DNA from 2 places in the Streptomyces albidicamelliae genome. Region 1 is predicted to be linked to the other one. Evidence: riboswitches for the same ligand, from Rfam matches in the RefSeq annotation. Region 1 holds a riboswitch; the other holds the start of a gene.
The links. Region 1 has a riboswitch for guanidine ahead of N8I86_RS15805 (DMT family transporter). Riboswitches for the same ligand answer to the same signal wherever they lie in the genome.
Positions count from the first base shown of each region.

Region 1 (7,540 bases):
CCGTCCTGGCCGCCGAGGACCGCGACTTCTACACCGAGTCCGCCGTCGACCTCAAGGCGATGCTCCGCGCCGGCTGGAACACCGCGACCGGCAAGGGCAAGCAGTCCGGCTCCACGATCACCCAGCAGTACGTGAAGAACTACTACCTGGCCCAGGAACAGACGGTCACCCGCAAGGCCAAGGAGTTCTTCATCTCGATCAAGCTGGACCGCCAGAAGTCCAAGGACGAGATCCTCGAGGGCTACCTGAACACCAGCTTCTTCGGCCGCAACGCCTACGGCATCCAGGCCGCCGCCCAGGCCTACTACGGCATGGACGCCCAGGACCTCGACCCGGCCCGCGCCGCCTACCTCGCCGCGCTCGTCAACGCGCCCAGCGAGTACGACGTCGTCGCCCACCCCGAGAACAGGCGGGCGGCGGTCGCCCGCTGGAACTACGTCCTCGACGGCATGGTCAAGAAGGGCTGGCTCAAGGAGTCCGAGCGCACCGGCCTGAAGTTCCCCATGCCCAAGGAGCAGACCGTCTCCACCGGCCTGTCCGGCCAGCGCGGCTACCTCGTCGACGCGATCAAGCACTACCTGGTCAAGAACGACATCATCGACGCCGACCAGCTCGAGGCCGGCGGCTACCGCATCACCACCACCATCCAGCGCAAGAAGCAGAACGCCTTCGTCAAGGCGGTCGACGACCAGCTGATGTCCAAGCTGGACAAGAAGAACCGCAAGGTCGACAGCTACGTCCGGGCCGGCGGCGCCTCCATCGACCCCAGGACCGGCAAGGTCGTCGCGATGTACGGCGGCATCGACTACGTGAAGCAGTACACCAACGGCGCGACCCGCGGCGACTTCCAGGTCGGCTCCACCTTCAAGCCGTTCGTGTTCACCTCCGCGGTGGAGAACGGCTCCACCACCCAGGACGGCCGCACGATCACCCCCAACACCGTCTACGACGGCACCAGCCGGCGCCCCGTCGAGGGCTGGACCGGCGGCGGCTACGCCCCGTCCAACGAGGACGAGAAGTCGTACGGCGACATCACCGTCCGCAAGGCCACCGACCTGTCGGTGAACTCCGTGTACGCCCAGATGGCCGTCGACGTCGGCCCCGCCAAGGTCAAGCAGACCGCGGTCGACCTCGGCATCCCCGCCGGCACCCCGGACCTCCAGCCGTACCCGTCCATCGCCCTCGGCACCGCCAACGCCAGCGTCCTCGACATGACGGAGGCGTACGCGACGCTCGCCAACCACGGCAAGCACGGCACGTACACCATGATCGAGAAGATCACCAAGGACGGCAGCGACGTCGTCAAGCTGCCCGAGGAGCCCGTCGAGCAGGCCGTGAGCCGCGAGGCCGCCGACACCACCACCTCCATCCTGCAGAGCGTGGTCGACAGCGGTACCGCCACCGCCGCCCAGGCCGCCGGCCGCCCGGCGGCCGGCAAGACCGGTACCGCGGAGGAGGACACCGCCGCCTGGTTCGCCGGCTACACCCCGGACCTGGCCACGGTCGTCTCCGTCATGGGCCAGGACCCGGTGACCGCCAAGCACCGGCCGCTGTACGGCGCCCTCGGCCAGGCCCGCATGAACGGCGGGGGCCCGCCCACCCAGATCTGGGCCCAGTACACGGGCGCGGCGCTGAAGGGCAAACCGGCCGCCGAGTTCGACCTCCGGCTGGAGCCGGGCGCCGACCGGACCGAGGAGCCCAGCGCCACCGGCTCCGCCACGCCGGGCACCGGCGGCCAGGACGGCGGCGGCACCACCGACGGCGGACAGAACGACGGCGGGCCGACCACCACCCCGACCGACGGCGGCACCACCGGCACCCCCACCGACGGCGGCCCGACCACCGACGGAGGCACCACCACCGACGGCGGCACCACGGCCGACGGAGGCACCACCACGGGCGGCGACACCACCGGCGGGGACACGGCGACCGGCGGCAACACCACGGGCGGAGACACCACCGGCGGAGGCACCACGACCGGCGGCGGCACCCCGGCGGCGGAACCGACGGGGCGGCACCCCGGGCGGCGGCACCACCGCCGGCACCGGCGGCCAGCCACTGACCGCCCGGCGGCCGTGAGGCACCTGTGAGCAGCGGCTGAGACGTCAGTGACCGCCGGTCGCCTTCAGCCCCACCACGGCGACCAGCAGCAGACACACGAAGAACACCCGGGCGGCGGTGACCGGCTCACCCAGCAGCACCATGCCGAGCACCGCCGCCCCGGCCGCCCCGATACCCACCCACACGCCGTAGGCGGTACCGATGGGCAGCGACTTCGCGGCGTACGACAGCAGCACCATGCTCGCGACGATCCCCGCACCGGTGAGCACACTGGGCAGCGGCCGGGTGAAACCGTCGGTGTACTTCATCCCGACCGACCAGCCGACTTCCAGCAGACCGGCGACGACAAGCAGAACCCAGGCCATGACAGGCACCTCCGAGACGGGCGACGACTCTTCCTCCGGTGCGTCGTCTTTGCCTTCGACCCGGTACGGCGCGTCTCGTCGGGCTCGCTTTCGAACATAGCAAAAGAACGGCGGAGGGGGCCGGTGACCATGGTCACCGGCCCCCTCCGCCGTCGAATCAAAGGTGGGACAGGGGGATCGAGGAGCGAGGGGGCTCAGAGATACAGCCCCGTGGAGTCCTCCGACCCCTCGAAACGGTCCGCGGCGACGGCGTGCAGATCACGCTCCCGCATGAGCACGTACGCCACGCCCCGCACCTCCACCTCGGCCCGGTCCTCCGGGTCGAACAGGACCCGGTCACCCGGCTCCACGGTGCGCACGTTCTGGCCGACCGCGACGACCTCGGCCCACGCCAGCCGCCGCCCGACCGCCGCGGTCGCGGGAATCAGGATGCCCCCGCCCGACCGCCGCTCGCCCTCACCGGTCTCCTGCTTGACCAGGACCCGGTCGTGCAGCATCCGGATCGGCAGCTTGTCGTGGTGGGGGGTGCTCTGCTGGTTTCTGTTGGCGCTCACGCCTCGAACCTACCTGCCTTCGACACGTCCGTACCGGGCCGGGTCAGCCCTTGCGCCGCCGGGCGCCCAGAGTGAGCAGCCCCACGACGCCGACCGCGAGCAGCGCCACCGGCACGACCCGCTCCAGTCTGGGTGCCCCGTCCTCGTCGACGAACTGCGCCCTGACCTCGCTCACCACCCGATTGACCTGAACATAGGCCCGCCCGACCGTGTGATCGATGTTGGCAGCGACCTTGGCCCTGGCATCCCCGACGATCGTCTTCGGATGCACCCGCATCCCGATCTCGTCGAGCGTCTCGGCCAGCACTTCGCGGCGGCGCCTGATGTCCGCCTCGATCTGCGCCGGTGTTCTCGTGTCCGACGTGTCCGCCACCGTACGGCCTCCGAAGTCTTCTGATGCTGTTCCGAACAGTCTGTCAGCTCATCCCCGCGCCGCATCGCAAGGCCCCCCGGTTACGCTGGCCCGATGAGCGAGCGACTCCAGCCGGGGGACGTGGCCCCCGCCTTCACCCTCCCCGACGCCGACGGCAACGAGGTCTCCCTGTCGGACCACAAGGGCCGCAAGGTCATCGTCTACTTCTACCCCGCCGCCCTCACTCCCGGCTGCACCAAGCAGGCCTGCGACTTCACCGACAACCTCGACGTCCTCGCGGGCGCCGGCTACGACGTCATCGGTATCTCTCCGGATGCCCCGGAGAAGCTGGCCAAATTCCGTGAGAAGGAGTCCCTGAAGGTCACCCTCCTCGCCGACCCGGACAAGAAGGCCACCGAGGCCTACGGCGCCTACGGCGAGAAGAAGAACTACGGCAAGACCTACATGGGCGTGATCCGCTCCACGATCGTCGTCGACGAGCAGGGCAAGGTGGAACGCGCCCTCTACAACGTCCGCGCGACGGGCCACGTAGCCAAGATCATCAAGGACCTCGGCATCTGAGGCCCAGCTTCCCCCCACGGCCCGCCCCGGCCCCCCGGCGCGGGCCGTCCGCCGTCCCTCCGGACGTGACTGTCCGATAACCGGTGCGTTACTCCGTACGGGCGGGAACGCCTGCCCGTCAGGGAGACACTCGATGGCGGCCAGTACGTATACCGGCCTCGGCGCGTTCCCGGTCGGCGACTCGAGCGGGCGATGTGTGAACTCGGCATCGAGGAGCGCTGCGCCGGCTGCGGCACGGAGCCGGTCTGGCGGGGGCGTCCGCTCCCGCTGGAGGTCGATCACATCGACGGCGACTGGCGTGACAACCGCATCGGCGGCCTTCGGTTGCTCTGCCCCAACTGCCATCCGACCACGGACGATTACCGCGGTCGGGCCAAGAGGCCCCGAGGCGGCGCCCGATGAGCGGTGGCGTGCGGTACACACGTGAACGGCTGGCCGAAGCCGCCGAGCGGTGCGCGAGCCTCGACGAGGTTGTTGCGTACTTCGGTACGCGTCCCTACGGCAAGGTGCGTCGCTACCTCGCGCGGCGATTCGCTCACTTCGGGATCGACATCTCGCACTTCGCCCGATCCGGCGGGCGCGCCCGCCCCGGACCCGACGAGTTGTGCAGGGCCGTCACCGAGTCGGTCTCCGTCGCCGAGACCCTGCGCCGCCTCGGCCGCCCGGACAACGGCACCCAACGCGCCCTGCTCCGCACATGGATCGCCGAGCACCGCCTTTCCACCGAGCACTTCCTCGGACAGGCCCACCAGCGCGGCAGGCGGCGCCCGGACCGGGTCAGGCGTCCGGAGGGCATCCTGGTGCAGCACGAGGGCCGGCGTCGGACGCGCACCTGTCTGCTCCGCCGTGCACTCCACGAGGTGGGGGTGCCGGAGGCGTGCGCCGAGTGCGGCCTCGGGCCCGAGTGGCGGCGAAGGCCGATGACGCTGGGGGTCGACCACATCAACGGCGACTGGAGCGACGACCGTCGCGGCAACCTTCGCCTGCTGTGCCCCAACTGCCACGCGACGACGACCACCTGGTGCCGAGGCGGCCCGCGACGGCGTACTCTCGCCCAGTAAAGTGGGGGGCTACGGGCGCTCGTACTCCAATTGGCAGAGAGGCAGGCCTTAGAAGCCTGATGTTGTCGGTTCAAGTCCGACCGGGCGCACAGGCGGAGAGGGTCCGGCACCTTTGAATCAAAGGTGCCGGGCCCTCTCTGTGATTCTCAGCCCAGCAGTTCCCGGACCGCCGGTACCAGGGCGCGGAACGCCTTGCCGCGGTGGCTGATCGCGTTCTTCTCGGCGGGGCTCAGCTCGGCGCAGGTGCGGGTCTCGCCCTCCGGCTGGAGGACCGGGTCGTAGCCGAAGCCGTTCGTGCCGGCCGGGGCGTGCCGCAGGGAGCCCCGCAGCCGGCCCTCGACCACCCGCTGCGTGCCGTCCGGCAGGGCGAGCGCGGCGGCGCAGGCGAAGTGCGCGGCCCGGTGTTCCTCCGCGATGTCGGAGAGCTGGGCGAGAAGCAGGTCGAGGTTGGCCTTGTCGTCGCCGTGCCGGCCGGCCCAGCGGGCGGAGAAGATGCCGGGGGCGCCGCCCAGGACGTCCACGCAGAGACCGGAGTCGTCGGCGACGGCGGGAAGGCCGGTCGCCCGGGCCAGGGCGTGGGCCTTCAGCAGGGCGTTCTCGGCGAAGGTGACGCCGGTCTCCTTGACGTCGGGGATCTCGGGGAAGGCGTCGGCGCCGACCAGTTCGTGGGGGAGCCCGGCGTCGGCGAGGATCGCCCTCAGCTCGGTGATCTTTCCGGCGTTTCGGGTGGCGAGGATCAGGCGGGTCATGCGGCCAGTATTCCTGGCCGCCCGTGCCCGGCGCCGCCCGCCCCGCCCCCGTCGGTTACCGCTCCCGTCGGCTGCAGCCCCCGTCGGTTACAGCTCCGCCTGGCCCGCGCCCCTGAGCGCGTACAGGTCGAACGTCTCGGCCATCTTGGCGAAGCCCAGGTCGCTGGGGTGCAGATGGTCGCCGGAGTCGTACACGGGGAGCAGGCGGTGGGGGGCGTAGGGGTCGCGCAGGGCCTGGTCGAAGTCGACGACGGCGTCGTACACCCCGCCGGCCCGGATCTGCGCGTTGACCTGCTGCCGTACCGCCTCCCGGGCCGCGGTGAAGCCGCGGTGGCCCTCGAACGGCATCAGGGTGGCGCCGACGACCTTGAGGCCGCGTGCGTGTGCCTGGCGGACGAGGGTGCGCAGGCCGGCGGTGATGCGGTCGGGGTCGGCGAGCCGGGGGTTGCGCAGGATGTCGTTGATGCCGAGGTCGACGACGACGACCTTGACGTTGGTGCGGGAGAGCGCGTCGCGGCCGAAGCGGCCCAGTCCGCTCTGGTTCTCCGCGGGCCGGCCGAATCCGTCGGCGAGGACCTGGTTGCCGCTGATGCCCTCGTTCACGACGCTGTAGCGCGGGAGTTGGCGTCCGCCGCCGAGCGCGGTGCGCAGCCGTCCGGCGAGGACGTCGGGCCAGCGGCGGTTGGCGCCGATGGTCGAGGTGACGCCGTCGGTGATGGAGTCACCGAAGACGACGACGGTTCCGTCGGCCTCGTTGCTGAGGACGTCCACGGCCGTCAGATAGCGCCAGTACGGCGTCTGTTGGGTGTACGGGGCTGCGGTCGGGTCCTCGGTGCGGTCACCGTCGGCCACGTAGGAGATCTGCCGGGCGTGCGGGTGGTAGGTGACCGGGCCGGACGCGGTGGGGGAGTACGTGGTGACCAGGAGGTCGCCGCCGTGCGGAACGGCGATGCGCACGGCGTCGCTGACGATCTGTCCGCCGGCGGGTATGACGACACCGGCGCTGCCGTTGAAGGTCAGGCGGCGCATCGTTTCCGCGGCGGCCGCGGCGGTTCCGTCGCCGGCCGCGAGGGCGAGCGAGGCGTGGCTGATGGTCAGCGGGGACTGTCCGTAGAGATTGGACAGGGTGATCCGGGCACCCGTACCTCCGGCGTCGGCGTGCACGACGTTGCGGACGGAACGGCCCGCCAGGCCGGTGCCCTCGGTGCCGGGTTCGCCGCCCACGGGCGCGGCGGCCCAGGAGCCGACCCAGGTGCCGGTGGAGGCGGGGGCGGCGGCGGAGTCGCGGTGGGTGCGGTTGCCGGCGAGGGCGCTGCCGGGGGTGCCGTCGTCGGCGGCGACGGTGAGGTAGATGACGGTGGACAGTGCGACGACGAGGGCGACGAGCGCGCCCAGGATCACACCGTGTCGGGCGGGGACGGCGGCTTCCGGCTGCTCCGCGGCGGGCCCCGCGCCCCCCTCATGACGCTTGGTCACGCTTGCGTTGTTCTCCTTGATAGATGGGAGCCCGAGGCTCCGATCCGATGGATCCATGATGCGTCATGGGCCAGGCCGGTCTGACAGGGCCCTGCCCAAAATCCCCTTCCCGAGAGACGCCGGGAACTCCTGTTTCGTTCCGGGAGTCGGTCAGGAAGGGACAATTGTGTGCGGGATCACCGAGCGGGTGGAGCTGATGGAACCTACGGAGACGGGAACACCGGGAGCGCGGGCACCGGAGGGTGCGCCTGCCGCGCCGGGACGGGCGGCGTCGTACCGGACCATGACGGCGTTCACCCCCGCGGACGAGGAGCGCCGGGCCGGGGTGCGGCGCATGAAA
Region 1 covers NZ_CP106795.1:3,421,673-3,429,212, reverse strand. Annotated here, with positions in the region: gene N8I86_RS15810 (transglycosylase domain-containing protein) at 1-2,090, shown strand, start outside; gene N8I86_RS15805 (DMT family transporter) at 2,106-2,426, opposite strand; guanidine-III (ykkC-III) riboswitch at 2,464-2,532, opposite strand; gene N8I86_RS15800 (GroES family chaperonin) at 2,621-2,923, opposite strand; gene N8I86_RS15795 (DUF3618 domain-containing protein) at 3,024-3,353, opposite strand; gene bcp (thioredoxin-dependent thiol peroxidase) at 3,447-3,914, shown strand; partial or broken gene N8I86_RS15785 (HNH endonuclease) at 4,038-4,316, shown strand; gene N8I86_RS15780 (HNH endonuclease) at 4,313-4,975, shown strand; tRNA gene N8I86_RS15775 (tRNA-Leu) at 4,991-5,064, shown strand; gene rdgB (RdgB/HAM1 family non-canonical purine NTP pyrophosphatase) at 5,122-5,724, opposite strand; gene N8I86_RS15765 (SGNH/GDSL hydrolase family protein) at 5,812-7,200, opposite strand; gene N8I86_RS15760 (DUF445 domain-containing protein) at 7,367-7,540, shown strand, end outside.

Region 2 (7,540 bases), 4.3 Mb from region 1:
GCCGGCTACCGCAGCCCCACCACCCAGCACGTCCGGCTCGGCGCCGACGCCGACGGCCGCCTGCGCGCCCTGGAGCACCGCTCGGTCAGCCTCACCTCCACCGTGCACGAGTTCGTCGAACCGAGCGCCGGGGTCGCCCGCGTGATGTACGACGCCGACGCCCACCACACCGCCAACCGCGTCGTACCCCTCGACGTGCCCACACCGACGTTCATGCGCGCCCCCGGCGAGGCACCCGGATCGTTCGCGCTGGAGGCGGCGCTGGACGAACTCGCCGAGAAGTGCGGCATCGACCCGATCGAGCTGCGCCTGCGCAACGAACCCGACAGGGGACCTGTCTCCGGCCTGCCGTTCGCCGGCCGCAACCTGGCCGCCTGCTTCGAGGAGGGCGCCCGCAGGTTCGGCTGGGCGGACCGCGACCCGCGACCCGGGCTGCGCCGGGAGGGCCGCTGGCTCCTGGGCACCGGCACGGCCGCCGCCTCCTTCCCGGCGGGCGCCGCGCCGTCCACCGCGACCGTGACCGCCCACCCGGACGGCACCTTCGGCGTGCGGATCGCCGCGGCCGACATCGGCACCGGAGCCCGTACGGCCCTCACCCTCGTCGCAGCCGACGCGCTCGGCGTGCCCCCGGAGCGCGTCCGGGTCCGCATCGGCGACAGCGACTTCGGCCCGGCGATGATCGCCGGCGGCTCCATGGGCACCCGTTCCTGGGCCTGGGCGGTCACGGCCGCCGCAGGCGAACTGCGGGACAGGCTGGTCCTCGGCACGGACATCCCCCCGGAGGGCATCACGGTACGGTCGGACACCACCGCCGCCATCGGCGCCCTCGCGCCGGCCGAACGGCACTCGTTCGGGGCGCAGTTCGCCGAGGTGGCCGTGGACCCCGCCACCGGCGAGGTCCGGGTACGGCGCATGCTCGGAATGTTCGCGGCGGGCCGGATCGTCAACCCCCTCACCGCGCGCAACCAGTTCGTCGGCGGCATGATCTGGGGCATCTCCATGGCCCTGCACGAGGAGGCCGTGCGGGACCGCGCCTCGGGCGGCGTCGTCGGCGCCGACCTCGCCGGCTACCACGTGGCCACGAACGCCGACGTCCCGCGCGTCGAGGCCGACTGGATCGAGGACCCGGACCCGAACGACCCGGTCGGGATCAAGGGCATCGGCGAGATCGGCATCGTGGGAGCGGCGGCCGCCATCGCCAACGCGGTCTGGCACGCGACCGGCACCCGTCACCGCAACCTCCCGATCCGCCCGGACCGTGTCCTCGCGGCGTCCGTCGGCGGGCCGGTGCCGGGAACCGGGCCGCTGCCGGGCGACGGACCGGAGGCGGGAGGAGCGCCGGATGCTTGACCTGGCCGGGCAGCTGGACCAGTGGATCGAGGAGGGCCGGGAGTTCGCCGTCGCCACCGTGGTGGCCGTCGGCGGCAGCGCCCCCCGCGGTCCCGGCGCCGCCCTCGCGGTCGACACCGCGGGCAGCGTCATCGGCTCCGTCTCCGGCGGCTGCGTGGAGGGCGCGGTGTACGAGCTGTGCCGACAGGCGCTCGACACCGGGCAGAGCCTCGTCGAACGCTTCGGCTACAGCGACGAGGACGCCTTCGTGGTGGGACTGACCTGCGGCGGGACGATCGAGGTGCTGATCACGCCGGTGAGCGCGCGGGCGCCGGCCCGGGCGGTCCTCGGGCCGGCCGTGTCCTCGGCCCTCCGGGGCGAACCGTCGGCCCTCGTCCGCGTCGCCCGCGGCCCCGCCCAACTCCTCGGCCGCGCGCTGCTGGTGCGTGCCGACGGCACGTACGAGGGCGGCCTCGGCGGCCATGCCGACCTGGACCGGAACGCCGCCGCCGAGGGGCGGGCCCTGCTGGACGCCGGCCGTACCGGCACGGTGGACGTGTCGGCGGACGGCTCGGGCTGCCCCGGCGGCCTCACCCTGCTGGTGGAGTCGAGCGTGCCGCCACCGCGGATGATCGTCTTCGGCGCGATCGACTTCGCCTCGGCGCTGGCTCGGGCCGGCAAGTTCCTCGGCTACCACGTCACCGTCTGCGACGCCCGCCCCGTCTTCGCCACCCGGGCCCGCTTCCCCGACGCCGACGAGGTCGTCGTCGACTGGCCGCACCGCTACCTGCGGCGCACCACGACCGACGCCCGCACGGTCCTGTGCGTACTCACCCACGACCCGAAGTTCGACGTACCGCTGCTCAGGACGGCACTCGCCCTGCCGGTGTCGTTCGTCGGGGCGATGGGCTCGCGCCGCACCCACGAGGACCGCGACCGGCGGCTGCGGGACGAAGGCGTCAGCGAGCGCGAACTGGCCCGGCTGCGGTCGCCGATCGGTCTCGACCTCGGCGCCCGCACCCCCGAGGAGACCGCCCTGTCGATCGCGGCGGAGATCGTCGCCGCCCGGCGGGGCGGCACGGGTGCTCCGCTGACCGGTTCGGGAACGCCGATCCACCGCGACCGGGAACCGGGTGGCGCCACGGCGGCGGCCTGATCCCCGCCCCGGTCGTCCGTCTCCTGGACGCGGTCGGTCAGTCGTGCGGGCACAGGACGAAGTCGGAGTGGGCGCGCCGGGACCCGTCGTCGCCGAGGTCGTCGAGCGCGTCCCGGATCCGGCGCAGGTGGGCGGGGGTCAGCTGGAGCGGGGGCTCGTCGGGCTGGTAGGTGGTGCGGACCGGGTAGTCCACGCCCGGCTCGGTCGTCATCTCGATGTGGCAGCCGAGCACGTGCGTGACCGGCCGGCGGTCCGCGAACTCGATCAGCCGGTCCATGCTGCGGGTGAAGGCGGGCACGTCCTGGATGTAGAGCCGGCCGGGGTAGACGGTGTCACCGGTGAGCAGCAGCCCGGTGGGCGGGTCGTAGTAGGTGACGGCCGCCTCGTGGTGGCCCGGGGTGGCCAGGCACTCCAGCACCCGGCCGCCGAGGTCGACCCGGGCGACGGCGTCGGGGTCCGCGTCGAACCCGAAGTACCGCCAGGCGACCGCGGGTTCGGCGCTCACCACCGTGGTGCGGGGGCGGTCCGCGAACTGGCCGTCGCCCGCGACGTGGTCACCGTGTCCGTGCGTGTGCAGCACAAGCAGCTCGTAACCGTCCCGGGGATGGCGGTCCAGCCAGTCCGCGAGCGTCGCGTCGACCACCCTGCGCAGCGGGAAGAACTCCGCGGACTCGGTGGCCCCGGTGTCGATCAGCACGGCCCGCTCCTCGCCGCACAGCAGGAACAGGAACGGCGCCTCGTAGTGCACCGCCTTGTTCTGCCGCAGCACGAAGGTGTGCTCGTCGTAGGCGTGGACCTGGATGTCGGGGTCGGTGTTGTGCTTGGCCGACGGCGAGCCGTGGATCCATCGCACCTCCAGCGGGCGGGCCCGGGGCGGGGTGCCGCCGAAGTCGATCGGGTGCGTGCCGGTGTCCACGATGCCTCCGCGCGTGCGTCGTCTTGGCGGACCGGGTACGGCGCACATCTCGTCCGGGGCAGGCACGTCCGCGCCTCCGCCGGGACGCTACCACGCACCTGTTCGACGGGCCGGGGCCCCGGTGTCAGCCCGGTTCGCCGCTCCGGCCGGCGTCGGCCGGCGGCGGGGCCGCCCGGGACGGCTCGTCGGCGAGCAGGTACACGGAGAGCGCGGCCGTGTCGTCCGTGAGCCGGTTGTGGCTGTAGGCCCGCAGATCGTCGTGGAGGTTCTCCAGCAGTTCCCGGGGCGGCAACGGACCCCAGGACCGCAGCCGCTGGAGCAGCGGATAGAAGGTGCCGGCCGGGTCGCGGGTCTCGGTGATGCCGTCCGTGTACAGCAGGAGCTGGTCGCCGGGTCCGAAGTCGTACTCGTCGACGGTGTAGGTGTCCCCGACGAGCATGCCGAGGTTCAGCGGCGGAGCCGACCGCCCGCGGTCCAGCTCGCGCACCTCGCCGGGACGGATGAGGACCGGTGGAGGGTGGCCGCAGTTGACGACCCGTACGACGTTCCCACCCGGGGGGATCTCGGCGAAGACCGCGGTGACGAACCGCTCCGCCAGTTCACTGCCCCCGAGCTGCGTGGCCCGGCGGCTCATGCTCGTCTCCACGCGGTCCGCCAGCGCCGGGAGATCGGGTTCGTCGTGCGCCGCCTCGCGGAAGGCGCCGAGCAGCGCGGCGGCGGTCTCCACCGCGGGCAGGCCCTTGCCGCGTACGTCCCCGATGAGCAACCGGACGCCGTACGCCGTGGGGACGGCCTCGTAGAGGTCGCCACCGATGCGTGCCTCCGCGTCGGCGGACAGGTAGAGGCTGTCCAGGCGCAGGCCGCCGATCCGGTGCGGCACCGGTTTGAGCAGGACGCGCTGGGCGATGTCGGCCACGAACCGGACGTCCGCGAGCGTGCGCTCACGATGGGTGCGGTGGGCGGCCAGGACCGTGCCGAGCGCCCCCACCAGGGCCGTGCACACGTAGGAGGCCACGTAGTGGCGGTCCCACAGATAGCCGACGGCCCGGCCCGCGCAGCACGGGGTGCCCGCGAGGACACCTTCGAAGACGATCGCGAACACCGTCGTGGCGGCCACCACCGCCGGCCCGTGGGCGAAGGCCGCCACCAGGGGCAGCGCGACCAGCACGAAACTCACCGGCCAGTCCACCGGCGTCATGGGTTCCAGCACCAGCAGACCCGCGACGTACAGCACCGGGAGCCAGCGCATCCACACCGGTGGCGCGGGCAACCCGGTCCGGGCGGCCGAGACGGCCTGCGGGTCCTGGCGGCCCCGTCCGAGCCTCACCCGTCGCTCCCGCGCGCGGGCGCCGCGGCCTGCGCGTGAACGGCGAGAGCGGTGCGGGTGGCACGGCGCGGGGGAGTACGACCCGCCCGTCGGTTCGGCTTACGCGGCCTTCGCACCCCGGTCTCCCGTCACCCGGCCCCGACAAGAACCACCAGCCTGCTGCGCCGAACCGCGGCACACCGTGATTGCTCCACCAGGCGGCATGTTCCGACGGCCGCACGGTTCACGACCGCACGGTTCACGCCGGGCCGTGGCCCGGCGTGAACCGTGCGAACTCGTGTCATCGGGCCGCGGCATGATGCCCCGACCGTCCCGTGCGGTGGCTGTGCCGGTTGTTCCTCTCCACCGCCTAGCCCAGCACGATCACCACGACACCGCCGCCGCCGACGAACCCGTTGCCGCCGATGAAGCCGTTGCGGTAGAAGTCGCCCCGGTTTCCGTAGCCGTTGCAGTAGCCGTTCCACCAGCCGCCGGAGCAGCCACCGTAGGTCGATGCGTGGTCCGGAGTGGCCGCGGAGGCCGAGCCCGCTGCTCCGACGGCAGCGCCACCGGCCATGAGAACGCCGATCGCGGTCAGCGCGCTCAGGCGCCTCGCTCGCTGTCCTTTCATGGGCCTGCCTTCCTTCTTTCCACCTCTTGTGGGGGTTTCCGGGACGAGGGGGAAGGTGCCGTGGCCGCGATGGGGAAGGTAGGACGCGGCCACGGACGGAACCGCGCGGGGACGAGAAGCACGACATGCGACGTGGGCTGTCGGCCCCGATGACAGGGCTCTCGCCCGCGGGGGCGGGCGTACCCCCCGGGAACGCGGCCCTTCCCCTTCACGCTAACCGCCCTTCGCCCGGCCTGCATGTCACAGCGGAGCGGGAGCCGGTGGCCCGCGGGCACGGGCACCGGGCCGGGGCGCGGACGCCCGGCATCTACGCTGGTCCCGTGCCGTCCTTGCGTCTTCACCGCGTAGCCGTCGTCGTCCTCGAAGGCGCCAAGCCGCTCGATGTGGGCATCCCGGCACAGGTGTTCACGACCCGCGCGAGCATGCCCTACGAGGTCCGGGTGTGCGGTGCGGCGCCCGGACCGGTCGCCGGCGGCGACGGACTGTCGTACCACGTGGCCCACGGCCTCGAAGCCCTCGCCTGGGCCGACATCGTCTTCATCCCCGGCTACCGGTTCCCGGACCGCGACGACCCGCCGGGCGCCGTCGTGGACGCGCTGATCGACGCCCACGCCCGGGGGACGCGGCTCGCGGCCATCTCGACGGGCGCCTTCGCGCTCGCCGCGACCGGGCTGCTGGACGGCAAGCGCGCCACGACGCACTGGCACTACACGCGCGCCTTCGCCGCGAAACACCCCCTGGTGAAGGTCGACGAGAACGTGCTCTTCGTCGACGAGGGAAGCGTCCTGACATCGGCCGGCGCGGCCTCGGGCATCGACCTGTGCCTGCACATCCTGCGCGGCGACCTCGGCGTGGCCGCGTCGAACCACGCGGCCCGCCGGCTGGTCGCGGCGCCCTACCGCAGCGGCGGCCAGGCCCAGTACGTGCCGCGCAGCGTGCCCGAACCGCTCGGCGAACGCTTCGCCGCCACCCGCGAGTGGGCGCTGCACCGGCTCGACGAGCCGCTCAACCTGGACGTGCTCGCACAGCACGCGGCGGTCTCGCCCCGCACCTTCTCCCGCCGCTTCGCCGAGGACACCGGCTACACGCCGATGCAGTGGGTCATGCGGGCCCGTATCGACATGGCCCGTGAGCTGTTGGAACGCTCCGAACGCAGCGTCGAGCAGATCGCCAACGACGTCGGCCTGGGCACCGGGGCGAACCTGCGCGCCCACTTTCAGCGCATCCTCGGCACCACCCCGAGCGAGTACCGGCGCACCTTCACCCGGGGCGAATAGCGGGGCCCGGCAGGCACCCCCACGGCCCCTGGCCCGCCCTGGCGCGATCCTTGCGAACCATGGCGCTCACGCCACGGCCGACGGACCCCGTCCGGACGCGAGGCTGGTCCCGGACGAAGGGACACCACACATGACTCGCATCGCCGTCAACGGATTCGGCCGCATCGGACGCAACGTGCTGCGCGCACTGCTGGAACGCTCCAGCGACCTGGAGATCGTCGCCGTGAACGACCTCACGGAGCCCGCCACCCTCGCCCGGCTGCTCGCCTACGACACCACGGCCGGCCGGCTCGGCCGCCCGGTGACCGTCGACGGCGACACCCTGGTCGTGGACGGCCGCCGCATCCGCGTGCTCGCCGAACGCGACCCGGCGCAGCTGCCCTGGGCCGAGCTCGGCGTCGACATCGTGCTGGAGGCGACCGGCCGCTTCACCTCCGCCAAGGCCGCCCGGGCCCACCTCGACGCGGGCGCGCGCAAGGTCCTCGTCAGCGCGCCCTCGGACGGCGCCGACGTGACCATCGCCTACGGTGTGAACACCGACGCCTACGACCCGGCCCTGCACACGATCGTCTCGAACGCCTCCTGCACGACCAACGCGCTCGCGCCGCTGGCCTCCGTGCTCGACGACCTCGCCGGGATCGAGCACGGTTTCATGACCACGGTGCACGCCTACACCCAGGAGCAGAACCTCCAGGACGGCCCGCACCGCGACGCCCGCCGCGCCCGTGCCGCCGCCGTCAACATCGTGCCGACCACCACGGGCGCCGCCAAGGCGATCGGCCTGGTCCTGCCGAACCTCGACGGCAAGCTGTCCGGCGACTCCATCCGCGTGCCGGTCCCGGTCGGCTCGATCGTCGAGCTGAACACCACCGTCAGTCGCGACGTGTCCCGCGACGAGGTGCTGGCGGCCTACCGCGGCGCCGCG
Region 2 covers NZ_CP106795.1:7,766,407-7,773,946, forward strand. Annotated here, with positions in the region: gene N8I86_RS35050 (xanthine dehydrogenase family protein molybdopterin-binding subunit) at 1-1,350, shown strand, start outside; gene N8I86_RS35055 (XdhC family protein) at 1,343-2,485, shown strand; gene N8I86_RS35060 (MBL fold metallo-hydrolase) at 2,523-3,401, opposite strand; guanidine-III (ykkC-III) riboswitch at 3,414-3,481, opposite strand; gene N8I86_RS35065 (PP2C family protein-serine/threonine phosphatase) at 3,526-4,728, opposite strand; gene N8I86_RS35070 (hypothetical protein) at 5,078-5,338, opposite strand; gene N8I86_RS35075 (GlxA family transcriptional regulator) at 5,659-6,615, shown strand; gene gap (type I glyceraldehyde-3-phosphate dehydrogenase) at 6,746-7,540, shown strand, end outside.
Region 2: it holds a riboswitch for guanidine, as region 1 does, so the genes downstream of both, N8I86_RS35060 (MBL fold metallo-hydrolase) here and N8I86_RS15805 (DMT family transporter) in region 1, are expected to answer to the same signal.